DNA from 4 places in the Desulfofundulus thermocisternus DSM 10259 genome. Region 3 is predicted to be linked to each of the others. Evidence: riboswitches for the same ligand, from Rfam matches in the RefSeq annotation. Region 3 holds a riboswitch; each other region holds the start of a gene.
What was found. A riboswitch is a leader RNA that binds a small molecule or an ion and turns the genes downstream of it on or off. The one in region 3 is predicted to bind cobalamin.

Region 1: linked by a shared signal. The riboswitch ahead of cobT (nicotinate-nucleotide--dimethylbenzimidazole phosphoribosyltransferase) and the one ahead of thiC (phosphomethylpyrimidine synthase ThiC) in region 3 are both predicted to bind cobalamin.
Region 2: linked by a shared signal. The riboswitch ahead of BR83_RS0108485 (carbon-nitrogen hydrolase family protein) and the one ahead of thiC (phosphomethylpyrimidine synthase ThiC) in region 3 are both predicted to bind cobalamin.
Region 4: linked by a shared signal. The riboswitch ahead of cbiD (cobalt-precorrin-5B (C(1))-methyltransferase CbiD) and the one ahead of thiC (phosphomethylpyrimidine synthase ThiC) in region 3 are both predicted to bind cobalamin.

Annotation. Positions count from the first base shown of each region.
Region 1 is NZ_JMLG01000026.1:5,608-13,106, reverse strand. Features, by position in the region: gene BR83_RS0112365 (NADH-dependent [FeFe] hydrogenase, group A6) at 1-44, opposite strand, end outside; gene BR83_RS0112360 (YgaP family membrane protein) at 177-449, shown strand; gene BR83_RS0112355 (TFIIB-type zinc ribbon-containing protein) at 519-818, opposite strand; gene BR83_RS0112345 (DUF342 domain-containing protein) at 1,119-2,609, shown strand; gene BR83_RS0112340 (ferredoxin domain-containing protein) at 2,629-3,162, shown strand; cobalamin riboswitch at 3,227-3,431, shown strand; gene cobT (nicotinate-nucleotide--dimethylbenzimidazole phosphoribosyltransferase) at 3,520-4,587, shown strand; gene fbp (fructose-1,6-bisphosphate aldolase/phosphatase) at 4,702-5,796, opposite strand; gene BR83_RS0112315 (pyruvate kinase alpha/beta domain-containing protein) at 5,979-6,524, opposite strand; gene BR83_RS0112305 (sulfite exporter TauE/SafE family protein) at 6,787-7,499, shown strand, end outside.
Region 2 is NZ_JMLG01000008.1:80,477-87,975, forward strand. Features, by position in the region: gene BR83_RS15440 (ABC transporter ATP-binding protein) at 1-76, shown strand, start outside; gene BR83_RS17185 (hypothetical protein) at 224-367, shown strand; gene BR83_RS0108455 (ABC transporter permease) at 387-1,217, opposite strand; gene BR83_RS0108460 (FmdE family protein) at 1,510-2,088, shown strand; gene BR83_RS0108465 (transposase) at 2,318-2,602, shown strand; gene BR83_RS0108470 (Uma2 family endonuclease) at 2,765-3,316, opposite strand; gene BR83_RS0108475 (DUF4198 domain-containing protein) at 3,416-4,162, shown strand; gene BR83_RS0108480 (CGGC domain-containing protein) at 4,261-4,602, shown strand; cobalamin riboswitch at 4,826-5,106, shown strand; gene BR83_RS0108485 (carbon-nitrogen hydrolase family protein) at 5,246-6,952, shown strand.
Region 3 is NZ_JMLG01000002.1:169,119-176,617, forward strand. Features, by position in the region: gene BR83_RS14890 (MFS transporter) at 1-144, opposite strand, end outside; gene BR83_RS0102865 (methyltransferase) at 410-1,441, opposite strand; gene bzaB (B12 lower ligand biosynthesis ThiC-like protein BzaB) at 1,558-2,832, opposite strand; gene thiC (phosphomethylpyrimidine synthase ThiC) at 2,836-4,134, opposite strand; cobalamin riboswitch at 4,241-4,487, opposite strand; gene BR83_RS0102885 (DUF6125 family protein) at 4,684-5,196, shown strand; gene BR83_RS0102890 (fumarylacetoacetate hydrolase family protein) at 5,231-5,992, opposite strand; gene BR83_RS0102900 (S-layer homology domain-containing protein) at 6,275-7,499, opposite strand, start outside.
Region 4 is NZ_JMLG01000014.1:25,915-33,413, forward strand. Features, by position in the region: gene cobM (precorrin-4 C(11)-methyltransferase) at 1-479, opposite strand, end outside; gene cobI (precorrin-2 C(20)-methyltransferase) at 497-1,210, opposite strand; gene cbiT (precorrin-6Y C5,15-methyltransferase (decarboxylating) subunit CbiT) at 1,200-1,739, opposite strand; gene cbiE (precorrin-6y C5,15-methyltransferase (decarboxylating) subunit CbiE) at 1,768-2,427, opposite strand; gene cbiD (cobalt-precorrin-5B (C(1))-methyltransferase CbiD) at 2,409-3,512, opposite strand; cobalamin riboswitch at 3,625-3,887, opposite strand; gene BR83_RS0110445 (ATP-binding protein) at 3,901-4,644, opposite strand; gene BR83_RS0110450 (DnaD domain-containing protein) at 4,665-5,441, opposite strand; gene BR83_RS0110455 (histidinol-phosphatase) at 5,510-6,361, opposite strand; gene BR83_RS0110460 (cysteine hydrolase family protein) at 6,358-6,894, opposite strand; gene BR83_RS0110465 (YbjQ family protein) at 7,074-7,388, opposite strand.

The DNA of each region.
Region 1 (7,499 bases), on a different contig from region 3:
GGGACGGGCTGGCACCGGCCGGCGGGAATCGGGGCCGTTTCCACACGTATCCCCTCCTTGGCAGTTGTGCTGCGTTAAATCTGGCTGACCTTAGTGTTTGACCGGGGGGGGTTTTTAATGCGCTTTCGCATAGTTTGTTTTCCGGGCGTGCAAGCTAAAAAGCGGGGTGAAATGGAATGTGGAGGAAGCAGAACGTGGGGCCGGTGGACCGGCTGGCCCGCATCCTGGGAGGTACGGCGCTGGCCGCGCTGGCCAGGCCGCCGCTGTTGAGGGCGCTGGGGATCTTTTGGGCCCTGGAAGGGGTGCTGGGCTACTGCCTGTGGTACGACCTCATGAATATAAGCTCCATGCCGGAAGATAAGGAAAAGGAAAGCTTCCCCGCTGCCGGGAAGGCCGGGGATGATGGGGAGGCCCTGACCGTCCCCCCGGATGTGGCGGGGCTGGCCTGACGGCGCAGCCCCGGGCAGCCGCCCGGGAAGCGGAAAATAAATGTGGTCCCCGCTGGGGGACCATGTTTTTTACATGCCCTGGATGTAGCTTTCCTGCCCGCAGCTGGAGCAGCGGTAGGAGCCGAAATTTTTAACGGTTCGCTTGAGATGTCCGCAGTTGGGGCAGCGGTAGGTGGTCACCTCAAAGAGGCCGCTGGAAAGGAGCATCCAGGCGGCAATACCCGCCACCACCCCGGTAATTACGGCGGGCGCCTGCAGGGCAACGCCCAGCCCGGCAATTAAAAAGAGCATCCCGGCAAAATAAACCACGCGCAGTAAAATAAGAATTAATTCCAGTCCGGGCGTCCTGATTTCCCCCGGGTAATACATTGTCTTCCCCTCCCCTTGAAGAAGCAAATGGGCCTTTATCATGGTTATTTCGCGTGGAATGAAAAAATTCCTCCCCCGGCAGACAAAAATTTGCCGCTTCCGGGGCCCGCAGGTGGCCGCGGCTCGCCGCCGCTTTCCGGCATTAAGCGGCACCCCTGGCAGGAGATCCCTGTGCAGATGTGGAAGGATTTACGTAAATGTTGCTGCAGGGAAAAAGGGCCGCTTTCTTATTTTTGGCCGGGATCTTCCGAATAAAGTTATAAGGGTGATTTTAAGCAAGCTGTACTGGGGGAGGAAATGGTGGCCGGCGAAAATTTAAAGGTAACCATAAGCGAGGACGGGCTGAGGGCTTATATTTCCGCCCCGGAAGGCGTTACCGTCCTGGAGCAGGAGGCGGTCCGCGAAGCACTGCAGGCGGCGGGGGTGGTTTGGGGCATTAAAGAGGAGGTGGTGGCCTCCTTTGCCGCCGGTCCCCGGCCGGAGCCGTTGCTGGTGGCGGAAGGGGAGCCGCCGCAGCCCGGTGTGGACGAGCGGCTGGAGATTTTTTTCGAGGAGGAGATTCCCCCCGGGAGGGCCGGGGAAGGGGAAGAACGCGTTGACTTCCGGGAGACCAGCACCATTGTTTCCGTGGAGTCCGGGACCCTGCTGGCGGTAAAGCATCCCCCGCAGCCGGGGCAGCCGGGCAGGTCCGTGACCGGCGAGGTTCTCCCACCCCCGCCGCCGGTACTGCTGGAGCTGCAGGCGGGGAAAGGGGTGGAGCTGAAGGAAGGGGGCACCCGGGTGGTGGCCGCGGGTAGCGGGCGGCCCTGGTACAGAAAAGCCGGGAACACTTATATTTTTTATGTTGATCCCCTCCTGGTTCATCAGGGGGATGTGAACATTAAAAGCGGTAATATTAGATTCAAAGGGGATCTGAAAATACTGGGCAATGTTTGTGAGGCCATGGAAGTGGAGGCAACGGGTGCTGTGGAGATCACCGGCCTGGTGACCCGGGCGGCCGTGGTCAGCGGCCGGAAGATGCACGTTCACCGGGGGGTAATCGGCAGCAGGCTGCGGGCCGGCACCGGCTTTCCGGGGGCCCTGAAACTCTCCTTCATGTTCCGGGATATACGGTCCGGCCTGGACCTCCTGCGGGCGGCCCTGGAACAGGTGAAGCAGCGGCAGGGGAAAAGCCCGGCGCGGCTGGATTTCGGGCGGGTTCTCATGGCCCTGATGGATACCAGGTTTAAGCATTTGCGTCCCCTGGTGAAAAACACCCTGCGGGAAATTGCCGCCGTCAGGGCGATGGTGCCGGAGGAAGTGGCCAGGTGCGGCCGCTCCCTGAACTGCCTGGTTGGTCTGAACCCCCTGACGGTGAAGAATTTCGATCAGGTGGTCAGGGACGTGGAAGCCGCCGTCGCCCTGCTGCAGGAGGCCGCGGAAAACCCGGCCGATGTGGTGCTCCCCTCGGCCATGAATTCCACCATCCAGAGTTCGGGGAGCGTTTTTGTGACCCGGCAGGGGTGCGTCAACACCACCATCAGTGCCGGGCGGGACGTGGTGATCAGGGGTTCCTTCAAGGGCGGGGAGATTTTCTGTGACGGCAGCGCCGAGGTGGAGGAGCTGGGCAGCGCCCTGGGGGCGCCCCCGGTGGTCCGGGTGGGAGCATCCGGGGTGATCAGGGTGAAGCGGGCTTTCCCGGGGTCCGTGGTGCAGGTGGGGCAGCGCCGCCAGGTCCTGGCGCAGGAAACGGGCTCCATCAAGGTCCTTCTCAATAAAGAGGGGGAGCTGGATATCATTCCGGGAAAATAATAGTTTTCGGGGAAGGGTGATGGTTTTGCGCGAGGCTTTGCTCATGGTGGCTCAACTGATGGCCCTGGCAGCCCGTACCGCTCCCAAGGGGCTGGGCCAGGATTACGTGGGCGTCAGGATTTTATCGGGGGAAGAATTATCCCGGCTGGCCGATGAAATGGAACGGTTCGGGAAGGAGCGGGGGAAGGTGAACTTCGACCGGGATGCCGATAATGTGCGCCGCTCCGACGCGGTGGTCCTCATCTCCCTGACGGAGAACAAGCCCCTGGGCCTGAACTGCGGAGCCTGCGGTTTCAGCCGCTGCGAGGACCTGCAGAGCCATGAGGGGCCGGAGTTTCCCGGGCCCCTGTGCGCGTGGCGCCTGCTGGATGTGGGTATTGCCCTGGGCTCGGCGGTGAAAACGGCCAGCCTCTTCAATGCCGACAACCGGATCATGTACCGGGTGGGGACGGTGGCCCGCCAGATGGGCCTGCTTCAGGGCCCCATTGTGGTGGGTATTCCCATTTCGGCCACGGGCAAGAATATTTACTTTGACCGGCCGGTAAAAAGTTGAAATATTTTTCCGGACGGCAGGAAAAGTAAAGGGGTGCGTCGAAAAACTATTTTATAATAAATGGCATATATCAACACCGGCAGGTGCCCCCGCTTTTGCGGGGGAGAATAGGGAATCAGGTGCGAATCCTGAGCGGTCCCGCCACTGTGAATGGGGAGCGGCCACCGGGATGATGCCACTGGCAGGGCACCCGCTGATGGGTGTCGCCGGGAAGGCGGGTGGCCGCGAGGATCCTGAGCCAGGAGACCTGCCTGCCGGTTTTGCCACCGCTGGATGATGGTAAAGTCCACGGCCTTGATGGGGCTGTGGACTTTTATTTTTAGCCAGATCCATTAATTTGCAGGGAGGTTGGTGAAATTGCTGCTGGAAAAAACCATAGGCGAGGTGGGGATGCTGTACGAGCAGCCCATGGCTGAGGCCCGGGAGCGGCTGGACAGCCTGATCAAGCCGCCGGGCAGCCTGGGCCGGCTGGAGGAGCTGGCCATTCAGCTGGCGGGCATTACCGGTAACCCCCGCCCCGTGGTTGGCGACCGGGTGATCATCGTCATGGCCGGCGATCACGGGGTGGTGGCCGAAGGGGTCAGCGTGGCGCCCCAGGAGATCACCCACCAGCAGCTCCCGGCTTTTCTCAACGGGGTGGCCGGGATCGGCGTGCTGGGGCGGCTGGCCGGTGCCCGTCTGGTGGTGGTGGATGTGGGGGTGGCCGTGCCCGTGGATTACCCCGGGGTTTTGAACAGGAAGGTACGCCCGGGTACGGGAAACATCGCCCGCGGCCCGGCCATGACCCGCGAGGAAGCGGTGCGGGCGGTGGAGGTGGGCATCGAGGTGGTCCAGGAGGAAATCGACCGGGGGGCCACCCTGATTGGCCTCGGCGATATGGGCATTGGCAACACCACCCCCAGCAGCGCCATTGCCGCGGCGCTGGGAGGCTTTGACCCCGGGGAGGTCACCGGGCGGGGGACCCTGGTCAACGATGAAGTGCTGCAGCGGAAAATAGAAGTGGTGTCCAGGGCGCTGGAGGTGAACCGCCCCGATCCCACCGACCCCCTGGATGTTCTGGCCAAAGTGGGCGGGCTGGAAATCGGCGGCCTGGCCGGGGTTATCCTGGGGGCGGCCGCCCGGCGGGTGCCGGTGGTCATCGACGGCTTTATCACCACTGCCGCCGCCATGGTGGCGGTGGCCCTGCAGCCCCGGGCCAGGGAGTTTTTAATTCCTTCCCACCTTTCGGGGGAGCGGGGTCACCGTCTCATCCTGGAGCACCTGGGGCTGGTACCCATGCTGCACCTGAACATGCGGCTGGGAGAGGGGACCGGGGCAGCCCTGGCCATGCACCTGGTGGAAGCGGCCTGCCGGGTGATCAACGAGATGGCCAGCTTTAGCGAGGCGGGCCTGACCGCGCTGGATGAGGAAAAGATATTGAAGTAAATAAACAGGCCCTGGAAAGCCGGCGGGCTTTTCCAGGGCCCGTATAATTTTTACCGCGGTACGGCCCGCTGCTGTTTGGCGGGCGGAAATTCAACTGGCAGGTCGACCGGTTGTCTAGCGCAGTTTTTCGAAGCGGTCTTTCAGCTTTTTCAGCACCTGGGGCATGGTGGTGTATTCCATTTCGTCCAGGTGCAGCCGGTGTGGTTCGAAGGGTCCCAGGCTGCGCATGTAGCTGGCGATTTCGTTGGCCATCTGCCGCGCCTGATCGAAGGCCGGGTCGGCAAAGAAGTCCTGCGGCCCGATGAGCTTGCCGTCGGCAAGCTGGAAGCCCAGGGCGACCACCCGGGGCGGGCCGTCAAAACGGGATGGGGTGGCCTGCTGCATGCTGACCGGCATCAGCGGGCCGCTGTGGGAGCCGCGCATCCAGCCGCTGACCAGGTGGGGTTTGGTGAAGGGTTCCAGCACCTCGCCCACGGCCGGCATGCCGCTCTGGCAGCGCACGATGCACACCGGGTCGTCCTTACCCACGTAGCGGCCGGCCATCAGGTTAAGCCGCTGGGTGCTGGATACAGCCGCGATTTCTCCCGTTTTCTTGTGGAAGACGCGCTTGATGCAGTAGCGGCCGGGGGCGCCGATAAAGACCAGCATGTCGTATATATCTTCCGGGGCTGAGAAGTTGACCCGCGTGTTTTCGATCAGGTCCCGGACCTCGAAGATGAACCCGTCGTGCATGCTGGGGTCGATGACCAGCCCGGCGGTGTTAAAGGGGTCGGCGAAAATTTTGTACAGGGGCAGGTTCCAGGCTCCCGGTTCGGTCTTGTCGGCCATGAAGATCACTATGGGTTCGCTCTTGCGCTCTTCAAACTCCATCTCCGCAACTCCCGGGCCCAGGCCCTTAATGTTGCCGGAAAAGGCATCGGCCAGCAAGTCCTGTCCCGCTCCGTAAAGCTTCAACTTTTTGGCTATTTCCGTACAGGCTACAAAGGTATCCCAGGCCAGCTGGTGAATTTCACCGTTGTTCCGGCCCAGTTCGTGGGTCATAATCAGGTTGATATCGTCACCTACGTGAGCTACATACGAGTCAATCAGCAGGGAACTGCCCTTCAACATGCCCTGGGCCTTTTCGATCAGGGCGGAGTGGACGCTTGAGTGTCCGACGCATCCTCCGACATCCGCTTTGATGACCGTAACGGTAATTTTTTTGCCCATGAAAATCCTCCCCGTACAAAAAAATGATCCACTTACATTTATTTATTCTGTAAGTCTGGACTTTTTCCTGCTGCAGCAAAAAAATTTTTTAATCTAAAAAGCAAAATGTTGTAACACAATTCTTCTCAAAAGGTCTATTGTGTTATCTTATTTACTGTAAGGCATTACCCCGGGCGGGAATCTTAAAATTCCCGGGGCTTGCAGATGATCTCCTTTACCCTGGTGTCGAAGAAGTGGTTGGCGTGGGCGGGGAGAATGACCACGGCGGTATCGGCACCGGTTCCCGTGCCGGCGATGGCCACCACCTCTTTGCCGGCCGGGATTAGCCCGGCGTCCAGGGCCATGACGGCAATCTCCACGCATACCTTCAAGCCCTGCCCCAGCATGCGCAGGGTCTGGGCGATGATCTCCGCGGGGTAGACGCCGCCGAACTTGTTCCGCACCCCCCGGTCCAGCCCCCCCATGAGGTGGGTGGTGGTGAGCAGACGCACTCCTTTAGACGCCAGTTCTTCCCGCACGGCGGGGGGCATTTCGTCTTCTCCCGGAGCGGCAAAGCCCACGTGGTGGGTTACGCAGACCACATTGGGCACCTTGCCGATGAGCTTTCTGGCTGTTTCCCCGCTGCAGGAGGCCACAACAACGTGGTCGATGGCCAGTTCCCGCGCCCTCTTTACGGCCAGGGCTATGGTTTCATCGGTATTTACAGGACCTTTCTGGGACCAGTACATTTTCTTACCTCCTTAAGCATAAGCTTGGCTACCTTCCCTATTTTAGACCAGCGGCCCTGCTTTTGGCAAGTTGAGGTGCCGGGGGACTGGCCGAAATTACCTGCAGGAGGTATAATTATTTATATGCCCTCCCGGTCCGGGCTATGTGGAAGAAAATAGAAGCTGCCGTGGTGGCCTTGAACGGGTACCGGCGGACTGATAGGATGATTAAGGAGAGTGAAAACGTGAACTGTAGAAATAACCGGTGGAAGGGAGTAGCAGAGTGATTGGCGTTCTGATCGGCCTGGCGGCGGGATTTTTTGGAGGGCTTGTCGGCCTGGGCGGCGGGGTAATTATGATCCCCCTGATGGTGAGCATCCTGAAGTTGAGCCAGCACACGGCCCACGGTACAAGCCTGGTGGCGCTGGTCTTTACCGGGATTTCGGGGGCTATAACCTATGCCCTGAACGGTTCGGTGGATCTGGTGGCCTCCATCCTGCTGGCTTCTACCGCCGTGTTCACCGCCAGGGCGGGGGCTCACTTTGCCAGTGCCCTTCCGGAATGGAAGCTTAAAAGAGCCTTCGGCGGGTTTTTAATCGTGGTCTCCCTGCTGCTGCTGTTGAAACCCTACCTGCCCCACGTGGCCCGGCCGGTTACAGGCTGGGTGGAGACAGTTATCCTCCTGGCCACAGGGATTTTTACCGGTTTTCTTTCCGGGATGATGGGGGTCGGCGGGGGGACCATAATGGTTCCTTCCATGGTCCTGCTGGCCGGTTACACCCAGTACATGGCCCAGGGTTGCTCCCTGCTGGCCATGGTTCCCGTGGGTATAGCCGGCGCTTATTCCCACTGGCGGCTGGGCAATGTTACGGGGAATATCCTGCCCGGTTTGATTGCCGGCATCCTGGCGGGTACTTACCTGGGCGGCTCGCTGGCCCATTTCCTGCCCGAGGCGGCCCTGCGGGTTATATTTTCTGCCGTCCTCATCTGGACCGG
Region 2 (7,499 bases), on a different contig from region 3:
GGTGACGCCGGTGGCGCCGCTGGATATGACCGGAACGAAGGGAATGGCAAAGGTAGTTCTGGCTGCTCGGGGATGACGGTTGGTAAATCTACTTTGAGAGGGGCTGGTCGAAGGTTTTATCCAGGATGTGATTTCCTGTTTCTGAGCTGATATAACCGCTTTAAGTGGTACCCTGATCCCCGTGGAGCGCCTGCCCGGATTCTTGCAGCACGTGGTATAGCTTTTGCCCCTTACCCCGGCGGCAGAACTGTTACGCACCACCCTGACCGGGAACGGATTCAACTGGCGGCTGGCGGCGGTGCTGGGAGGATGGAGTGTTGTTTTATTTACCCTGGGCTGGCTCAGGTTGAAAATGCTGGATGGCTGAGATCAGGTAAAAGAGCGGTTCAAGCAATCACTCTGGGATAGAGGTATGTGCCCACTGCTGTAGCCAGAATGCAGGCTACCAGCAAAACTCCTACGTCCGCCTGCCAGTTGGTCAATTGGCCGGCAACAAGGGCGCCACGCAGGAAGTCCACCATATAACTTAGCGGGTTGACCGATGCCACCACGCGCAGCCAGTCGGGCATGATGGAGATGGGATACAGCGCGTTGGAAGCAAAAAACAAGGGCATGGTGATTAACTGGCCGATACCCATGAAACGTTCACGGGTTTTAACAATGGCGGCGATAATCATGGACAGGGTGGCAAAAAATACGGCTCCCAGTATGACCACACCGGCGGCTGCTAACAGGAGGGCCGGGTGCCAGTGCAGGGGTATGCCGGTTATGGCCGCAAGCAGAAAAATAATGGTTACCTGGCATAAGGCACGTACTCCAGCTGCCAGAGCCTTGCCCAGTACCAGCGCCACCCGGGGTATGGGCATGGCCAGAAACTTTTGCAGTATACCCATATCTCTTTCCCAGATGGTCGAAAGACCAAAGAAGATGGCTGTAAACATTACCGATTGCGAGAGGATGCCCGGGGTCATGTATGTCTGGTAAGTTACCCCGCCTGTATCAAAGGCACGTACTCTGCTGAAAGCCTGGCCGAAAATCAGCAGCCAGAGGACAGGCTGCACAGCCCGGGTGAATAAAACGGTCGGTTCATGGCGCAGCTTGCGCAGTTCCATTTCTACAATGGTCAGGATATCTATTATCAATATTTTTATGCCAGCTGTTTTTATTGCCGGTTTAACCAAGGCGACGGCTGATGTGGCGAACCTGTCTGATTCCACGAAAATCCCCTCCCGCATCCAGATAGTTACCGGTAAAATAAGTAAATACATCATCCATGGAAGCACCGGGGTTACCCGTCATTGCCTTTAATTCCGCCGGGGTGCCTTTTACCACCATTTCGCCATGATTGAGTATGAAATTTGATAGTCAACATATTTCATGTTTAAAATTGTTCACCCGGCCGCCCGGTCCGGCCGTTCTTAAAGTCCAGGAAGGAGGGAGATTATAATCCCGCACAGTATCAATTACTTTGTGTACCGATCCATGTATTAAGGGAAGGAGTGTTTTCAGATGACCGATTGGGAAAAAGTGGTATCCTTTCACGGGCACCCCTGTTGTTTGTTGGCCATTGGGTACCGGGCAACAAAGGTTGCTTTGGAAAAGCTAAACGCTCATCTTCCCGGGTATAATCTGGTAACCGTGGTGGAAAACCGTACCTGTGCCGCCGACGCGGTGCAGGTGATGTCGGGTTGCACCTTTGGTAAGAGGAACTTCGTCTACAGGGACAACGGCAAATACGTCTTTACCTTTGCCCGCATGGGAGAGCGGCAGGCTTTGCGGGTAAGCTTAAAGGCAGGGGTGCTGAGCAGGGAAGGTGATGAATTTGTAACCCTCATGGAAAAGGTGGCCAACGGCGTAGCTACAGAAGAGGAGCGGGAGGAGTTTTACCGCCGCCAGGAACCCCTGATGAAGTACATCCTGGAAGGCCCGGCGGAAGAAATTTTTGAAATGCAATTTGTAGATTCAGAAATACGTCTTCCCGAGCTCTGCCTGGAGATGATTACCTGCAGCCGCTGCGGCGAAGAAATGATGAAAGATCATGCCTTTTTACAGGAGGGACGTCCGGTCTGTAAGGATTGCTCAGTATAGATTGCGGGAGGCCTGAGAAGAACCGGGGGTGATAGTTGCGGGGACCAATTTTACACCATCACATTGGACACAACTTACCGCGGGCAATCCATTCACCTGAGCAACATCTTTATAGAAATCCGCCCCTGAAAACCCACGGGCTTGTCCCGTGGATCGAGCGGGGCGTCGCCCGTCAAGGGCGACAAGTGTATCCACAAACACCCGTTCTAGTGCTATAATCATGCTATGAATGGAAAAACGAACCACTGCGTCTACAACATCAGAGCTGGTAGCGGTGGATGAGCGCGGCACCTCCGGCACCTGCCCGGTATGCGGGGAGTACACCAGACAGACCGGGCGCGTATACCGGTGCGGCAATGCTTCCTGCGGGTTTACCGGGATTCACCGGGACGTGCTGGGAGCCAGCGGCATCCTGGACAAAGCTCTGCACGGGAGTTTCACCAGGGGCCGCAGGCTGCCCGGGAAAGTGGAATACCTGCGGCCGCAGGTATTGGCGCCGAAAAAAGCGGCCTGACGTATCTACGATGAGTAGTAGACGCCTATGGACCGGGCCTGGTTGTGGTGACGCGACCATGTAGCTCACGAGGAAAGCGTAAGACCTGCGCTTTAGCAGGTAGCATTCCGATGACATGAGAAACCTCCGGGACGAAGCCCCCGGGCTTGTCCCGGGGGAGGTTCACGCAAATACCTCCTTGCCCTTGATGGTGAGACCGGGCAAAAGATGAGGTTGCCAGCTATCCTCTTCGCCGTAAACTCCGGTTTTGACGTAATCATTGTCCTTCCACAGGTATACCGTCACTTTCCGGGCGTCGGGGTCCACAATCCAGTATTCTTTGACGGCATGGCGGGCGTACAGCTTTTTCTTCAGGTCAAGGTCTCTTTCGGCAGTAGAAGGCGATAAAATCTCGATGATCAGGTCGGGTGCCCCTTGAATGTTGTTTTCCCCCACAATCGAAAGGTTCTCGCGGCTCACGAAGAGCACATCCGGCTGTACCACATCGTGGCGGCTGAAAAGCACATCAAATGGCGCCTCGTAAACTTCTCCCAGGCCGTGGGCTTTGGCGAATGACCATAAAATGGTAGCCAGGTTTAAACTTATCTTCTGATGCGCCCGCTTGGGGGAAGGAGTCATGAAAAGATCGCCTCCGATAATTTCATACCGCCTGTCTTCAGGCAAAAGCAGGTAATCTTCGTAGGTGAACTTGAGGTGCTCAGGGATGGAGGACATTAAATCACCTCCAGGGCGAGCGTTTTTAAAATTAAGGAATGTTAGCAAATTGGTCCTCTCATTAAAAGTATACCACTTAAACCAGGGGAGGAGTTCTTCATGTTGAAGGTAGTGCAGGGTCACGAAATTTGGGTTCTGCCCGAGGGAAGTCATGGTCACGAAGGACATGAAACCCGGTGCCGGATTTTTTACGGGCACGCCATGCGTCCCGATGGCCTGGCGGACCCGGCGCGGCTGGCGGCCTGGGTGCTGATCCCCGGTGGAGCAAAGCTTTCCTTAAAGGTAGAAGCGGGAGATGACCGGTTTCACCTGGTGGCGTTTACGCCCGACCGGGATGGGTTCTGGCCCGTGACGGTGGAGAACGACGTCGGGCCGGTGGCGGTTACCGCGGACGGTTTTTACCGCCGGGGGACGCGTAAAGACTACCCGGATGCCCGGGAAGTGGGCTACTACTACCAGTATGCCAGGACATACGTGCAGGTGGGGCATTTCTGTGCCACCTGCGGCCCGGTGGTGCAGCCACCGGAAATCATCAACCTGGCCCACGACCTCGAACTGATTCTTACCCCCGGTGCTTACCGGGTGGGGGACGAAGTAATTCTGGAAGTTCTTTACCGCGGCCGGCCTTTACCGGGGACAGAAGTGAAGGCGACCTGGAGCCTGCGGGAAGAAGATGACTGGGGGCTAAGCGCAAAAACTGATGATGCAGGACGGGTGAAGTTTATCTTGAGCAATCCCGGGCACTGGCTTTTTTACACCCGGGTTGCCGACAAAACCCTGGGCCGGGAAGACGAGTACGACAAAAAGGTGTACAGCGCCACGCTGAGCCTTTTTGGTGTACGGTGAACCCGTTTGGAAGGTTTTATTGACAAGTGATGAAGCAATTAATTGACATATGATAAGTGGTATGTTATAACAAAACCAAAAAAGGAGTGATTTGGAAGGTGAATGTACTCATTGTAAGTTGTGGTTCCTACGTATCCCAGGGTTATGGCTGTCCCGGCGAGTGGAAGTGTTTTAAAGCCGCCCGGGACCGGGAAGGAAACTTTAAGGATTATGATTCTGTGAATGTGGTGGGTTTCCTGACCTGTGAATGTCCAGGGAGATCATTGATTCCAAACATCGGTTGTGTTAAGAAGAATGTAGATTTTGATGTTATCCACCTTTCCACCTGTATGGTTAACGCCTGGCCGGCCTGTCCCTACAGGGATGTGGACGAGCTTGCCAAAAAGATTACGGAAAAGTTTGGGGTAAAGGTAGTCAAGGGAACTCATGATTACGCATAGCTGACGTTCAAAAGAGAACCGGATAGTTCTCTTTTTATGGGAAAGGGGAAATCTTCAAAAGCCCAGGGCATCCAATCCGGCTTCCGTCTGCTTAACGATAGCGGTTTCTGGAAAAAGGTAACGGCTCAAAGAAATGGATTTTCTTCGTAGAAACTTGATTTCGGTGGACCGTTGTTAATGCGACGGGCTGGGTTACGGGTCTTTATATCATCCTTTTTAGAACTGAAATAATGCGTAACGGGGTGTCCTGCTTCCCTGATGGGGGCAGGCTGAAAAGGGAAGCCGGTGCAAATCCGGCGCGGTCCCGCCACTGTGAGGGGGAAGGGACCCACATAATGTCACTGTCCAGCACTCAGTAAGCTTGTTTTCAGCTTTGATAGAAATTGGTTACTGCTACGATAAGGTTACGGCGAAGGGAACCATAACATGGCTGAGTGCTGGATGGGAAGACGTGGAGTTCCGATGAACCCGAGCCAGGAGACCTGCCCCGTTTTTTCACCATGCTGCCTACGCGGATAGGGAGGTGGTAGGTCTGATTTTCCATGCCCCCGCTTTATGCGTAGCGGGGGTTTTTGATTGCCCGTTTTTAATTGCCAGAAGGAACCCCGGCATTGTATCTGGCCGGACGGGCGGAAATTTCCGGGTGGGAAAAAAGTTTCTTGATGAGGTGTTAAATATGCCGGAAGAAGTCAGGGTAGCTTTAATCCATGCGGCCATCAAGTGGAAAGATAAGGAACATAACCTGCGGCGGTTGCTGGCCTTAAATGAAGAGGCTGCTGCCGGTGGTGCCCGGATCATTGTAAATCCCGAGCTGGCCACCACGGGTTATGCCTTTGAAAGCAGAAGGGACATTTCCCTCTTTGTGGAGACCGTTCCCGGCCCGACCACGGAATTGTTCGGTGCCCTGGCCCGCCGGTACGGGGTCTATATCTGCCTGGGGCTGCCGGAAGTGGATTTAAAATCGGGTATTTATTATAACACCGCAGTGCTCATAGGCCCCGACGGCCGGGTAATGGGTGAGCATCGAAAGCTGGCCCCTGCGTTTAAGGAAAATCTCTGGGCGGCCAGGGGTAACCTGCCCGTGCTGGTGGCAGAAACCTGCTTTGGTAGAGTGGGTGTGCTCATCTGTGCCGATACATACTGGTACAAGGCGGCGCGAATGGCTGCCCTGAAAGGTGTCCGGGTGCTACTGATCCCGGCCAACTGGCCGCCCCATCACTACCCGCCGGAAGTTTTCTGGCGTGCCCGGGCTCTGGAAAACGGAGTTTATGTACTGGCCTGTAACCGTACGGGTCAGGATAAGACAATGAACTGTAATGCCTCACAATCGTTTATCATTGGCCCCGACGGCAGCGTTTTAAAGGAAGTACAGTCTGCGCATGACACCATCCTTTATGGCACGTTGCCTTTAAAAAACGGAAAAATTTTTACCCCCGGGGCCGGTGTCCTCCTGGGCGACAGGCGGCCGGAATTTTATGCCGGTATAACGCTGGATACCTTTTCCCAATTTGAACCGGAGGCGCTGCTGGGGTTGCCCGCAGGAAAGGAATTTGCCGTAGCCACTGTTCAGTTTGCTCCACAGGCTAAAGAGCCGGTGAGAAATACCCGGCGCATTTTATCATTACTGGACCAGGCTGCAGACCTGGCTGCCCGCAGGGGTATGAAGCTCGACCTGGTTGTTTTTCCGGAACTTGCTGTAACAGGGGCCATATCTCAACCGTCACAGGCAGGAGAACTGGCCGAACCGGTTCCCGGCCCTGTTACCGTGGAGGTTGTCCGAAAGGCAGAAAAGCTGGACCTGTATGTGGTGATGGGGGTGTTGGAAAGGGAAGACGGTCAACTGTTTAACACTGCCGTGTTGATCGGTCCGGCGGGATTGCTGGGAAAATACAGAAAGATACACTTAAGTCCCTCCGACAGGGAATGGGCTCGCCCCGGACAGGAAGATTTTTGCTTTTTTGACCTCCCCTTTGGCAGGGTGGGCATTTTACTGGGGTATGACCTGTTTTTTCCGGAAAGCCTGGAGAGCCTGGCCAAGCAGGGCGTGGATGTGCTCTGCGTTCCCGCCCTCTGGAATGATGAAAAAAGCCAGTTTATCTGGGAAGCCAGGATAGCCGAACAAATGCACCTGGTGGTGGCCAACCAGTGGGGGTCCAGTGGCTCTTTTTGTGCTCTGGGCGGCAGCTTAATTTACAGTTATTCCCGGTACTCTGAAAGGCGCGTGCGGATAGTGTCTCCTGTCAATGAGGACAGGATCAACATTATGCTTTTAAACCCGAAGGAAACCAGGCAGAAGAAGTTCCTGGAAGAAGTGGATTATGACCTCCTCCTGACACATTACAAACTTTAGGCAAGACTAGACTTTCCTTGCACTGTGTGGTACAGGTTCATCGGCTCCCAGAGGGAGGCTCCCCGGGAACGGAACGGCTGGCCCCCGCCAGCGACCATATAGGACGCTTGCCTTTCGAGTAAAACTTTAGCACGGCAAACTTACCGCTGTCAAACTGTTGTTAAAAATTTTTTTACTTTTGCCTAGGATAACCAATAATTTTGGTTGACTGCTAACAACCCCGGACGTGGTCAGGGGACTGCAGAACCTGGCCGTGGAACGCCGCTCCCGGGACGTACCGTGGAAAGAGTGGCCGGTTGCCGGAACTGTCCGGATAGATTCTTATGCGGCGGCGGTTGCCCGGCCCGTGCTTATGCGTATACCGGCCGGGTGGACCGTGCCTGTAAGGCAGAGATTGCCTGTTAAGGAAAGTCTATCTGGATTTTGTTAAATAGGAGAATACTTATGCTCATATATGAATTGCCTGCATTAAAACTTTTTAGTTAAAATTTTTGTTTTGCCTTTTTTGCAGGAATTTTTTACACAATGTAGTATTATGAAACTAATG
Region 3 (7,499 bases):
AAATAAAAAAGCCGTCCCGTAAGCCGCCCCCACCAGGCCGATCTGCCAGTCCCTGGCCCCCAGCTGGGCCCCCAGCAGGGGGATGAAGATAAGGGAACCCTGCACGGCAAAATTGAGCAGGAAATTGACCAGGCTGATGAACATCAGATGGGATCTTCCTTGTTCAGTGGCACTTGCTACAGGTTCCAAAAAACACGCCTTCTTTCTGCCGTCAAGCCTTACGTAACGCTTTTATTTTACAGTTACATAAAACAATTTTACTCCCTGCCGGCAAATAGTTCATGGGAAATACAGGCCCCGCTGCCGCTGCCACCGGCTGTAACCGAAAAAAAAGCCGCCTTCAGGCAGCTTTGCTAAGAGTTTCTCACGATCTCCTCTATTTCCGCGTTTCCCGCTGCCACAAAGAAGGTCATTCCCCCTGAAAGCAGCGCCCGGGAGCTTTTCTACCCCTTAACAGGCCGCTGCCTGCAGTCAGCGGGTGGTAAGTCACATCCTCAAAACCGGCGTCCTCCAGCCAGCTGCCCATTTCCTGCACGCTGTACACCCGGCCGGTAAGGGTGCCCACCAGCATGTTCAGGTCAAAGAGGGCGGCCTCCAGGGCAGGATCTTCCGCCAGTACATAATCGTGAATCACCACCTGCCCGCCCGGGCGCAGGGCCCGGAAGACCCGTTCCATGAGCTGCCGGTTGGTGGCGGCGTCATAAATGTGCACCACATTGGAGGCCAGGACCAGGTCGTAAACCCCTTCGCCCAGCTCGTCCCTGGTGAAATCCCCGGCACATAGCTCCACCCGGTCCAGAACCCCCGCCGCTTCCATCAATTCCCGGGTGATCTCCAGGGTGGGAGCCAGGTCCAGGATGGTGGCCCGGGCCCCGGGCTCTTTCTTCAACAGGGCAACGGTATACACCCCGGGCCCGCCTCCCAAATCCAGTAAGCGTTCGCATCCGCTTAAATCCAGCACGGCGGCCATCTGCTCCGCTTTGAGCCGGGCCCGGTCCCCCATGGCCAGGATGTAGTCCCGCAGGCGCTCTTCATAGTTCGCCCGTTCCACGGCCTCGAAACCCACCGGGCGGCCGGTGCGCACGGCCTCGCCCAGCCGGGACCAACCCTCGGCCAGGTTGGCAAAGTGGTGCACCGCATGGCCCAGGTAGGCATCCCTTCCCCGCACCAGATGGCGGCTGGCCAGTGGGGCGTTGCGGTAAAACTCGCCCTCCCTTTCCACCAGCCCCAGGCCCTCCAGGGCAACCAGCAGGCGGGCGGTGGCTTCCGGGTGGGTGCCCAGGGCCGCGGCTACCCGGGCGGGAGTTTGGGCGCCCCGGGCCAGGACGTCGAAAAGGCCCAGGTCCACGGCCGTAAAAAGCACCTGAGCCGCCCAGTGGCCGCGGCAAATATGCAGTATATACCAGCCGCCGGAAGAAGAACGCGCTTCATCGCTACACATTTACACGTCACCTCGAAAATGCCGTGTTCTAACACTGAACCTGCCATCCCCCGCAGCCCGGGCGGAGGATGCTTTCCGGATACCCTGCCCGGCCAGTGTTCAACTGCCGGATTTTTTCACGGCCGGAAATATTCCCTGACCAGTCGCAGGGCGCATTCATCCCCGCAGGCGCTGCAAGGTTCCCCTTTTTCCTTCTCAAGGTAACAGCGCACCAGGGCCGGGTCGATGGCCAGGCCGGCCACGGCCTCCCGGTCCAGGGAAGCCCGGGCCCGGGCCATTTTCAGGTCCCACTCCCAGGCCCCCCTGACGCCTTTGGCAATGTCGGCAGCGTGGGCGGCAATGCGGGCAGCCATCACCCCCACGCGCACGTCCTCTTCCGTGGGCAGGCCCAGGTGCTCCGCCGGCGTGACGTAGCAGATGAAGTCCGCCCCGGAAGCCCCGGCCAGGGCGCCGCCGATGGCCGCGGTGATATGATCGTACCCCGGGGCCACATCAATGGCCAGGGTGCCCAGGACAAAATACGGGGCCTGGTGGCAGAGCTGCTTCTGCAGGAGCATGGTGGTCTCCACATGGTGGATGGGCACATGCCCCGGCCCCTCCACCATCACCTGCACCCCTTTCTCCCTGGCGCGGGCCACCAGTTCCCCGGCCACCAGCAGGCCCTGGATCTGGGCGCCGTCCAGGGAATCGGCAATGCACCCGGGGCGGATGGCATCGCCCAGGCTCAAGGTTACGTCGTACTCCCGCAGGATGTCCAGCACCCGGTCGAACTCCTCATAAAGGGGATTTTCTTTCCGGTTGTGCAGCATCCAGCCGGTGAGGAAGGCGCCGCCCCGGCTCACGATGTCCGTCACCCGGCCGGTTTTCTGCAGGCGCTCCACCACCTCAAAATTGAGGGCGCAGTGAATGGCCATGAAATCAATGCCCGCAGCCGCCTGCTTTTCTATGGCTTCAAACATGTCCTCCGGGGTCATGGCCACAATGCCGCCCCTCTTCTCGATGGCCTCAATGCCCGCCTGGTAGATGGGCACGCTTCCCACGGGAACCGTGGCCCTTTCCAGGCTAACGCGGCGCATGCCGTCGATGTCCCCCCCGGTGGAGAGGTCCATAATGGCATCGGCCCCGGCGGAAATGGCCACCTCGATCTTGCGGGCCTCCATTTCCGGGTCGTCCCGGTCGCTGGAGGTGCCAATGAGGGCATTCACCTTGGTCCGCAGGCCCCGCCCGATGGCGCAGGTCCGGATCCCTTTCCGCAACCTGTTTTTCGGGATGACGATGGTACCGGCGGCCACCCCGGCCCGGATGAATTCCGGGTCCACTCCCTCCTGCCGGGCCGCCTCCTCCATTTCCGGCGTAATAAAGCCCTTCCTGGCTGCCAGTAACCGGGTCATAACCTAACACACCCCCTGCTCTTTGCCCAGATATTCCCCGACCACCTGCATGGCGCAGTACCTGCCGCACATGGCGCAGGCCCGGTGGGAACCATGGCTGCGTTCCCGGCGCAGGGCATCGGCCCGGAGGGGATCAATGGCCAGCTCGATCTGCCTGTCCCAATCCAGGGCCTTGCGGGCCCGGGACATTTCCAGGTCCCACTGCGCCGCCCGGGGCTCCCTGGCCACGTCGGCCGCATGGGCGGCTATGCGGGCGGCGACCACCCCTTCCCGCACCTGCTCCACACCGGGCAGTCCCAGGTGCTCCGCGGCGGTGACGTAACAGAGAAATTCCGCTCCGGCCCAGGCCGCCAGGGCCCCGCCGATGGCTGCAGTAACATGGTCGTACCCCGGGGCGATGTCCGTAACCACCGGGCCGAAGACAAAATAGGGTGCCCCGTGGCAGAGCTGCTTTTCCAGCTGTACGGTGGCCTTCAGGTGCCCCAGGGGGACGTGCCCCGGTCCTTTGACCATCACCTGCACCTGCTGCTGCCGGGCCCGGGCCACCAGTTCCCCCAGCACCACCAGCTCCTGCACCTGGGCCGCGTCCAGGGAATCGGCCAGGCAGCCCGGACGCCAGCCGTCGGCCAGGCTCAAGGTAACATCATAGCGGCGGCAGATCTCCAGCAGCCGGTCGAAATGCTCGTAAAGGGGATTTTCCTTCTGGTTGTAAATCATCCAGCCCATTAAGTGGCTGCCCCCGTGACTGACCAGGTAATCGACGCGGCGGTGTTTCTTTGCCGCCCGCAGGGTCTGCCACGTGGTGGCACAGTGCAGGGCCAGAAAATCCACCCCGTCGGCCGCCTGCCGCTCGATGACCTCGAACATCTCGTCCACCTTCATTTTGACCGCCGCCCCGTACTTCTCCCGGGCTTCCGCCAGGGCCTGGTACACGGGCAGGGTACCCACGGGCGTGGTGGTTGCGGCCAGCACAGCCCGCCGGGCACCGTCTATATCCCCATATACGCTCAGGTCCATGACGGCGTCCGTCCCGGCTTCCACGGCGGCGCGCACCTTGGCCACCTCACCTTCAATGGTATCACCGGGCCCCGCCAGGCCCACGCTGGCGCTTACCTTCACCCGAAGTCCTGTTCCGATGCCCACGGGATTGATGTTCTTTCTCCTGCGGTTGCGGGGAATGACAATGGTGCCTTCCGCCACCCCCCGGCGGATAAATTCCGGGTCCACCCCTTCCCGGCCGGCCACCCTTTTCATTTCCGGGGTAATTTCCCCGGCCAGGGCCCTGGCCATTTGCGTCGGCATTTATAACCACCTCCAGGCAGGTAAAATAAAAAGTCCCCAGCCAAAAACTTTCTGGCTGAGGACTTTACCATCATCCTCCGCGCACGGCTGCCCTTTCGCGCGAGGGCGACCACACTTCAAACAGGCAGGTCTCCTGGCTAACGGATCATTGCCCTTCCCCCCGGCCTTCCCGGCCGGCGTTCAACCGCGCTGCTTTTCTTACCTGCAGCTGTACACGGTGAATGCCTGCGACCAGTGACCGGGACAAGCTCCCCGACTACAGTGGCGGGACCGCGCCGTTTCCGGGTGGTATGCCACCCGTCCGGACTTCCCTATTCTCCCCTTCATGGGGCACCTGTTTGACTATTCAATTATCCAGGGTCTATTTTAACACAGCCGGCCCGGGGCGGGCAAGAAAAATTTTCCGTGAGATTCAAAATCAACCCCTCCGGCGGGCCGGGAAACCGGTTATGATTTACCAACCGCGGCTCTGGAAATGAACACATAAAAATGATATTATTTAAAAAAGATTAACAAATTAATTATTTTAAAGAAAGGTAGGGAGAGGCTATGGCCAACCAGTTTGCCGGGCTTTCCAGGGAAGAACTGCTGGCCGTGCTGAGCGATTTTGCCAAGCGCTGGCTGGCCCACGACGGGCTGTGGTTCCAGGCCGTGGAGCGGGAGCATGGTATGGAGGCAGCCATCAGGGCCGATGCGGCCGCCTGGGAACAATTCACGGTCAATGAAGCCAGGCGGATCATGAAGCTGCACGGCATCCCGGAAAACGGGGGCATCCCGGCATTAAAAAAGGCGCTGGGATACCGCCTGTACGCCCTGCTCAACCGCCAGGAAATTGTCGATGTGGACGAGAACCGGATTATTTTCCGCATGAACGACTGCCGGGTGCAGTCGGCCCGCAAAAGGAAAAACCTGCCCGACTTCCCCTGCAAAACCGTGGGGCTGGTGGAATATACGGAGTTTGCCCGGGCCATCGACCCGCGCATTAAAACCCGCTGCGTCTGCTGCCCGCCCGACGAGCACCCGGAAGAATACTACTGCGCCTGGGAATTCTGGATCGACTGAACGGCTTTCACCCGTGCCGGGCGCCGGCGGTCAGCTAGGCGCCCGACACGATCACATTGGCCAGCCGGCCGATGCCGGATATAACCACCTCCACCTGATCGCCCGGCTGTACCGGCCCCACCCCGGCGGGAGTACCCGTAAGGATGACATCCCCGGGCAAAAGGGTCATAATATGGGAAATAAAACTGACCAGCCGGTATACGGGAAAAATAAGCTGTGAGGTGGAGGAGTGCTGCTTTCTCTCCCCGTTGAGGTAAAGTGAAACTTCCCTGTCCCCCGGATCCAGGCCGGTGACGATATAGGGCCCCAGGGGCAGGAAGGTGTCGAAGGATTTGGCCCGGGTCCACTGCCCGTCCTTTTTCTGGAGGTCCCGGGCAGTAATATCATTGGCGCAGGTATACCCCAGAATGTATTCCGCGGCCTCTTCCTCCTGCACCTGCCAGGCCTTTTTCCCCATCACCACCGCCAGCTCGGCTTCGTAGTCCACCTGCCGGCTCATGGCAGGATAAACAACAGGTTTTCCCGGGCCGGTTACAGCTGTGGGCGGTTTGAGAAACAGCACCGGTTCCTCCGGCAGGGAAAGGCCCAGCTCCAGGGCGTGATCCCGGTAATTAAGCCCCACACATACCGCCTTTGTGGGCAGGCAGGGGGCCAGCAGTTCCACTTCCGCCAGGGCAAACCGCCGTCCCGGAACCGGTTCCAGAGATTGAAAGGGGTCGGCCACAGGCAGAACCGTGTCACCATCAACTATGCCGAAAAAAGTCTGTCCCTCATAATGAAAGCGGCCAATACGCACAAAAAAACACCCCTGTTTACAGCGTTGATTTTCCAGTGTTATTTTACCACAGTCCTGACACTCTTTCACCCGGAGCTCTCACCTTCCGGCAAGGACGAAGGCGGGCCCGGGACCCTGGATAGCCGGGGCCGGCGCCTGAAGAGCGGAGAGCATTATGTAGAGGTAAAGGTTATAAATCCTTTTGCACCGGATGCCCGGCCATAATTCTCCGCCGGTGGCCAGCAACAAAGGGCCGGGTCCCCCGCCACAGCGGAAACCCGGCCCCTCCTGACCGGCCACTACCTAGTTCCCGGAAAGGATATTATCCTGCCCGGGCGCCGGTAATTCTCTGGCTTCTTTTGCTTCAGCCGGCAGTTCAATCTTTACTTCGCCGTAGTCGCACCTGTTCACCTGCACCCGCATTTCCACCAGTTCCACCGGTATGCTTTCCTCGCCCAATTTGTTGTTCAGAGCAACCACGACAAAAGCCTCCCCGCCCCGGGTCAGATAGTCATCGGTGCCGATATAATCCTTGCCCCAGAGGGAAATGGAGCGGACCATCCGGGCAACTGCATCCAGCGCCTTCTCAAATTCCGGCCCGGAAAGCTGTGAACGCATGGATGCAGGCAGGTAGAGCTGGAAGAAAGCGGCCAGATCGTCAATCCGCCCGTAGTAGCCAAGCTCGTACACCGTTTCCCCATTTTTCTGGGTGGTACCCAGGACATGATAATGGAACGCGGATAACAGATCCTCCGGTATCCCCCCGGCACCCATTTGCATTTGTTCCCGCATCATGCCCTCCAGTTCGGGCATGCTCATTTTCACCCATTCGGCCTTCCCCGTTGCCGGGTCGGTTACCTTCATGTATAACTGGCCGTCCACATAATACTGCTCCATTTCCATCGCGGGCAGCTCTCCCCCGGCGTTGCCGGAATTCACAGGCTCAAAGCGGAGCCGGCCGTTCATATACCAGGTGCCGGGGAGAATCATTTTCATTTCCATCTGCCCCGACATCTTCAAAGCCGGTACCTGAGCGGCCATATCCGCCCGCGGCTTTACAGCCAGATCAATGGTGGCTTCCATAGCCATGGTGCGGGCCCCTGTTGCTGCCTGCTGGCTCTTTTTCACCACTTCCATGGCCCGGGGATCGCTGCCGAAGACCCGGGCCAGCAAATCGGCAGCTTCACCCACCGTAACCTGCTCCGCCGGATCCAGTTCTCCGGTAAGCAGACCCTGATCGATCAACCAGTTATAAGGAATAGCCCCCCAATGCGCGGGCTGCAACGGGCTTTTGACTTCAGGCCTGTACAGCGTCCCGGTCAGGCCCAGGGTGCGGGCCACCATCACGGCTGCTTCCACCCGGGTAACAGGCTGTGCGGGCCGCAAAGTCCCGTCGGCATAACCCGTCACAATCCCTTGCTGCTTCAGGGTGGATAGAGCGGGTAAATACCAGCTCCCCGGTTCAACATCCCCCGCGGGCAGGGCGGAATCCACAGCCAGAGGTAAGCCAGCCGCCTCGACCAGCATG
Region 4 (7,499 bases), on a different contig from region 3:
CACATGGTGCACTGATGACGGGCCAGTTCCCTAAGCTTTTCTTGTTCTGGAACCGGGGTACGTCCTTCCAGCCGGGTAAGGATTACTGTTTGGGTTACGCCTGGTAAAGTCAGCTCATGGGGAATGGCGGCTGCAGCAGCCAGAAAGGAGCTTACCCCTGGTACAACCTTAAAAGGTATGTCCTGGGACATCAGAGCATCCATCTGTTCCTGTATGGCTCCATATAGAGCAGGGTCACCGGTATGCAGTCGAACCACGGTTAATTGTTTCAGGTGTGCCCTGCGCATTACAGCCAGTATTTCCTCTCGGGTCATGGTGGCACTATTATAAATCTCTGCACCTGGTTTGCAGTAATTTAATATTTTGGGATTAACCAGCGAGCCGGTGTAAATAACTACATCAGCTTCCTGCAGTAACTTTGCTCCCTTAATAGTTATCAGTTCAGGATCTCCCGGTCCGGCACCAACAAAATAAATCATTTATTGCCCCCCTTAAATTAACGACCTTTTAAGTTCCGGAGGATGAGTATTGACATATAATCAAGATTTTTTCCAGCAAATTCGGTTATTTCCCGGCTTATTATTTGATCCGGGTAGCCACAACGACTTACCAGGACGGCACGATTAATTAAATTTTTTTTGTGTAAAATTTCCAAAATCTTATCGAAATGGCGGTTTATTTTCATCAGTACCACGTTATCAAAGTTATCCAGGGTCTCTTCCAGTCGCTTAAGATTATTAACTGCCGGTATCACTGCCAGGTCTTCATCTCCTGTAGCCAGTGGTTCTCCCAGTGCGGCTGCACATGCGCTCATGGCAGTGACCCCCGGAATGGTTTCTACCGGTAGCCAGGGATAATTTTTTTGCAGGTAAGCCTGTATATAGCCATAAGTGCTATAAAACATGGGGTCACCAATGGTAATAAAGGCTACCTTGTTTCCCTGTTGTACCAGTTGTGCTACTTTTTCCCCGGCTATGGCCCAATGTTCTTCTAATATTTGCTTGTTTCTGGACATGGGAAAAGTTAATTCGATAGTTAGGATTTGATGCTTGATTATCTTATTGACCACTGACAAAGCCAGGCTTTCCCGGTCAGCTGATGATTTAGGAACACATACTACATCTACATTTTGTAATATGCGATAAGCTTTTAGGGTAAGTAGCTCTGGATCCCCGGGGCCAACTCCGATACCATAAAACTTACCCCCCACCCTCATCTCCCTCCTTTTGGACAGCAATGATCCACACCGGGTTTAAAGCATGCAGCAGATGATAATTGCCGCGGGAAACCGCACGGGTAACAGATACCTGTACCACTTCCTTTTTCCATGGCAGTTGGTCGAGTAAAACCAGGATGCGGGTGAGTGTTTCCAGGGTTAAGGCGTTAATGACCACTCTTGCTCCAGGATTAAGTCTTATTTGCAGCAGGTTTATTATCTCTTCCAGCTTTCCGCCCGAGCCACCGATGAAGACCCTTTGGGGAACGGGAAGGGGGAGCAACGCTTCTGGAGCGCGACCTTCAATTACCTCTATATTTTTCAGGTCGAACTGGTATATGTTTTTACGGATTAGCTCTCTTGCAACAGGGTTCTGCTCGATGGCATAAACAGTGCCGTTGCCTATTAGCCTTGCCGCTTCTATGGCAAGGGAGCCGGTACCGCTGCCAATATCCCACACAACCTGGCCTGGCCCTAATCGTGCTTTGGCCAGGGTGACGGTACGAACTTCTTCCTTGGTCATGGGAATATCGCCGCGAATAAAAAATTCATCAGGAATTCCCGGAGTCGTGTAAGGCCAGGACTTTCTCATCTATAATCACCATAACACAATTTTTTTGCCCGGATAGATCCATACAGGCTAGTTCACCGGCTGTGGTTTCCAGGATTTTTTCTTCCGGATAACTCAAATTACAACAAACAAAAATTTTTCGGTTGATTATACCTGCTTCTAAGAGCATGCTGGCTATGCGGCTGGGTGAACTTCTCGGGTCGGTAAAAAGGGCTACTTTTTTATGGTCGCGCACCAGCTGAATCAAGTCTTCAACTGGTCTTCCGTGAGCACTTGTAATCAGGGCATCGTGCCAGGGCAGGGCCAGGCGGGCGAAGGCCAGTTGCACAGAACTGACACCAGGAATTACTTCCAGTTCCTCTACAGAAAAGTATTGAAGCAGGTACTGCAGAATACCATATAAACCGGGGTCGCCGGAGGCTATAACGGCTACTCCTTCTTCCCGGTGTCGATTGATAAAATCAACCATGGCCTTAAGGTTATTTTTAATGATAAACGTTTTTTGTCTACCATTGGCTAAAAGAGAAAGATGGCGAATGCCGCCTACCAGCACCCCGGCTTCGGCCAGAGCCTTTTGGGCTGCGGGAGTAAGGTAATCCTGGTGGCCCGGGCCCACCCCAATTATTTTAATTCGCGGCATCCCAGTGCCCTCCCTATTTCCCGGGCATGATGGTCCCATCCCAGGATTTTGCCATCTAAGGTCAAGAATACCGTTCCCACCAGCAAGCGGTGGTGGACGTACTCCATGGCTCGCTGGCTGGCCCGGCTAGCCAGCTGATGGTATATGCCCAATAAATTATGTTCAGCCAGAAGATCTACTACACTTTCAATAGTGCCGGCTTCCATAATATGAGCAATCAGGGTTCTGTCTGCTCCCATCAGGGCAGCATAACTGGCCAGCGTTTCTCGCCGGGCATCCGCTATGCGGCTGTGAGTGTGAAATATTCCAGCTGCAACTTTTAACAGTTTGCCATGATGTCCCCAGAGGAGAACGCCGGAAAAGCCTTTTTCTACACAGTTTTCCAGCATGAACCCCACGAAATTACTCATTTCTACCACGGCATCGGCCGGAAATCCGTATTTATCAACTGCCGTCCGAACCCCCATTTGTCCGGGAGTAAGAACAACCTGGTTAAAACCCGCTGCCCTGGCTACGTCCAGCAGTGGTAATAGAGAATCTTTAAAAGCTTCTTCGGACATGGGCCGAACTATCCCCGTTGTACCCAATATGGATATACCTCCTACAATCCCCAGGCGGGGGTTCAGGGTGCGCCTGGCCACCAGCTCTCCTCCGGGTACGCTGACCGTAAGTTCCACTCCCCGATTGGGAGGAAGGATGCTGTTTACCGCTTCCCTGATCATTTGCCTTGGAACAGGGTTAATGGCTGGCTCTCCTACTGCCACTGCCAGACCCCGTTTGGTAACCCGTCCTACACCGGGTCCCCCGCGGAGCTGGATCCCTTTTTTAGTGGGGCGAGCTTCTACTACAACTGGGAGGCCGTGGGTAACGTCGGGATCATCCCCCCCGTCTTTAATTACCACTGCCCTTGTGCCACCGGGTATATTTACCAGCTTATGGATTGGTACCCTGATTAACTGGCCAGTTGGATTTACCAGGGTAACTTCACCGGGCTTGGTATCATGATAAAGTAATTCTGTAGCCGCACGGGCTGCTGCAGCAGCACATGCTCCGGTGGTAATTCCGTTACGTAAAGATTTAGTCACTTCATTTTTCCTCCTGAAAAAAACACGCCCGGCAAAAGAAGGGCGTGTCAGGTTTCATTACGCCTGCTATCTTTCGCGCGAAGATAGATAGGCCTTTACTGAACTTGAAAAGTTCAGTTTTAAGGGGCAGGCAGGTCTCCTGGCTCGCGGATCATCAGATAACCGCGCCTTCCCGGTCAATACTCACAATAAATATTGTAAAATCACAACAAATTGTTGAAAAATATCTTTTTAGCTTTCCAGTGAGTATATAACCAGTGGCAATTTGCGGCTCCTCCCCGGTTACAGTGGCGGGACCGCGCCGGCTCAAGCAGGTTAGCTGCTCCCCGGTCTTCCCTATTATCCCCCGAGGGGACCCGCCCCTAATATTTAGTTTTTCCTTTTCAGACTAGCTGTCCTGGAGTTTTTCCCTGCGTTTGATCATTCGAATATCATCTTCTACCGATAATCGACAGGGCCAGCACATTTGGCAAATGCGGGACGCAGTTCTTTCCCCCAGATATTCACCCAGGTTTTCCAGGCTGATATTGGTGGTGATGATTACGGGAAGACGGTGATTAACGCGGTAATTTAATATAGAGTAAAGTTTATTTTTGGCCCATTCAGTATAATTATGGGCTCCCAAATCATCCAAAAATAAGAGAGGCACTTCCCTTGCCGTATCCAGCAGGTCTTTTTCCGAATAATGTTCTATTATCTGGCGGTTTTGATCATAAGTAGAGCGCAGGCGATCCAGTAAATCAGGTACGACGACAAACAATAATACTGTTTCTGCTTCCAGTAAAGCGTTTGCTATACATGCCGCCAGGTATGTTTTCCCACTTCCAACGGGACCTGTAATTAAAAGACCATCGATATGCCGGTTTTTTTTAAAGTTTTGGACGAAGTCCAGTGCTGCTTGAAAGGTACGCCTGGCCAACTCGTAATAAGTTATTTTTCGTTCCGGATCTATTCTGAATTTGGAATAATACTTGAAGTCAAATTTATCAAAAGTATGACTACGTAACCCTTCTGGCAATCCAGCTTCTTTAAAACGGTTGAGGATAGCCTTTTGCTTGCTACAGGAGCAGGGAAAAGCCACGTTATTTTTTATCACTATACCCCGGTCATTACATACAGGGCAGGCCTTCATTGGCCAGCATCCTTTCTCCCTTAACTAAGATATAGGGTTTTTAAAAGTGCTTTTTTACGTTCGTCTACCTTTGGTGTGGTATTTTTAACTGAACGTCGTTTCTTAAACTGCGCATCATAGGCGTTTATTTCTTCCAGAGTACGAAGATTATTCTTTTTCCACTCCAGAATAATACTATCAATATATTTAAAATTATGCTTTCCCATCAAGACAGCCCGGCGCAGGGCTTCTAAAACCAGCGTAGGGTTTAATTCTTCAATCCATTGCCGTATTTGTTCTACCTCCATAGGAGAAACAGGACGCCCGAACTCCTGTTCAAATGCCTTTATAATTAATGCAAATTCCGGAGAATTGGCTTCCAGCCGGGTTCTTTTTTCCAGCAAGCAGCGGGTACGCTCTATTTCCCTGACCCTGATACTGGCCCAGATCTCTGAAAGCTTTTCCAGCAACGGTTCAAAATCGTACCCACTCAGGATTTGATCCTTATTTTCATCGTAATACTGAGTTACAGCCAGGACCTCTTTTTCTAACAACCTGTTTAGATTTTGCTGTACCTGGGTTACATCCTGGGACGTACACTCAGCCAGCGCAGAAGCGGAAGGAAGTAAATTTTTTTCCTCTATCTGTAACCTTAAAAGTTGAATGAGAAGGATCATTTCTTCATCGGTTATATCAAGGTGGCGATATAAGCGAAGCAAAAGGTTGGGAACAGCTGTAATGCCCTGGAGTAAAAGATCTGTTCCAAAGGCAGCGGTAATATTTCCCTCACGGTATCTTTTTACCGTTCTACCGCTCATCATAACCTTCCTCCCTGTTAGTGAATATTTTATGGTAAGGGAGGAAGTTTGTCCAGATAAAAAAAACCTTATAAGGGGCAGGGTTGACGAGCAGTAAATGTATATACTGCTAACCCCATTTCTTTTAGCATAATTATCGCCTGCTTTATATATGCTCCCAGTTCTGAAAGCCGGTGCGCGTCAGAGCCAACGGTAAATACTTTCACACCATACTCACGGGCCAGGAAAAGAATTTCCCTGCTGGGATGAAACTCGCTTAGCCCCCGTTTTATGCTGGAGGTGTTTACTTCCAGGCCAATTTTTTTTCGTGCCATATCCTTCAGTATAGGCTCGATCTTTCCCTGATGGGCATCTATTAAAGTTTTACCCCAGAAGCGTTCACCATGACGGCGATAAAGATCCAGGTGAGCTATACAATCAAAAAGGTTACAATTTACCGCATCCTGTAATATCTGGAAATATTCGTTTAATGCCTCATCTACAGTATGAGAGGAAAAGTACTCCTGGCTTTCTTTCCAGGAAGATATGGACTGGTGAGCAAGGCAATGTATTGAACCCAGTACATAATCGAATGGATAACTGGTAATAATTTTTTCTATTCTTTCCTCACAACCCCGTATATACCCAATTTCCACGCCGGCTTTAATTTTTAAATGTGTACTTCGTAATTGGTTTCGAGCATTTTCAATTTCAAGGAAGTAATTGTCAAGCCAGCTCAGGTCTTCCATGGGATGAAATTTTCCTTCTACCCGCACAAACCAATCTTTTTGCCTGCGCACCGGGTCCACTTCCAGATGGGGGGTAAAACAGATTTCTTTCAATTCAAGTTTTAATGCCCTCTGACAATATTCCAGAATGCTTTGGTCTTCGGCATCAATGGAATAACCCGGATGTATATGGTAGTCCAGGAGATATATCATTCAACAATCTCCGCTCCTAAAACTGTTTCCATTTGTTTTAATGCCCAAAGATGAGCTTCTTCATCAAAACTGGCTACACCTTTAGAATATACTATGGTTTGGTAATCCCTATTCCGCAATTCCTCTACAGTGTATAAAACGCAGATATTGGTGCAAACGCCTACAATGTGGACTGCGACTGGATTAAGGTCTTCCAAAATTTTACTCAAATTGGTCCGGTAAAAACCACTATAACGTGTTTTGGGAACTTTAATGGCAAAGGGGTATTCTTCAATCAGCGATGCCAGTTCATCAATAAGGCTTGCTCCCGGAGTACCGTAAACGCAATGGATGGGAAAACGGGAGAATTCCGGATCTTCTGGTGAATGAGCATCCATAATAAAAATTATCGGTTCCTGCTGGTTCATGAACTCTTTCACTTTTTCCACCACAAACGGGACAATCTTTCTGCCGTTTTCACCGCAATTTAATGTTCCGTTGCTATCAATAAAGTCCTTTAGCATATCTATTACCATTAAAACATGGCGAGGCATAAATATCCCTCCTTATATTAAACTTGTAGCTATTACTAAATCTGTTAATACTAAAACCATTAGTATTTTAACATATCTTTTTCAATACTGGTAGGTACAGTAGAAAAACCCAGTGCCCCTGGCAAAATATAACACGTTAAAATCCTTTATAACCTAATCCTGGCACTCTGGTAATATTTTTATTCAACCTTCACCGCTGTACCACTGGCTGTAACCATGAGCATACCTTCCCGAATTACTTCATAATCAAGATCAATACCGATTACCGCATTGGCTCCCAACCGCCGGGCCTGGGTGGTCATTTCTTCCAGGGCAATCTGGCGGGCCTGGGATAGTTTGGTTTCATAAGCTCCAGATCGACCTCCTACAATGTCGGTAATGGTGGCAAATAAATCCCGTACTATATTAGCACCCATTATTGCTTCACCGGTCACGATGCCCAAATAAGCCAAAATTTTTTTCCCCTCTACATTGGGAGTGGTTGTTAAAATCATATAACAAACCTCCTTATTACAGGATATATTAATAGGAGCCGGGTTTCTTTAAGGGGTTATTTGCGTACGATAATTTCACTATTTACGGGGTAAAATCCATATTTTATTAAT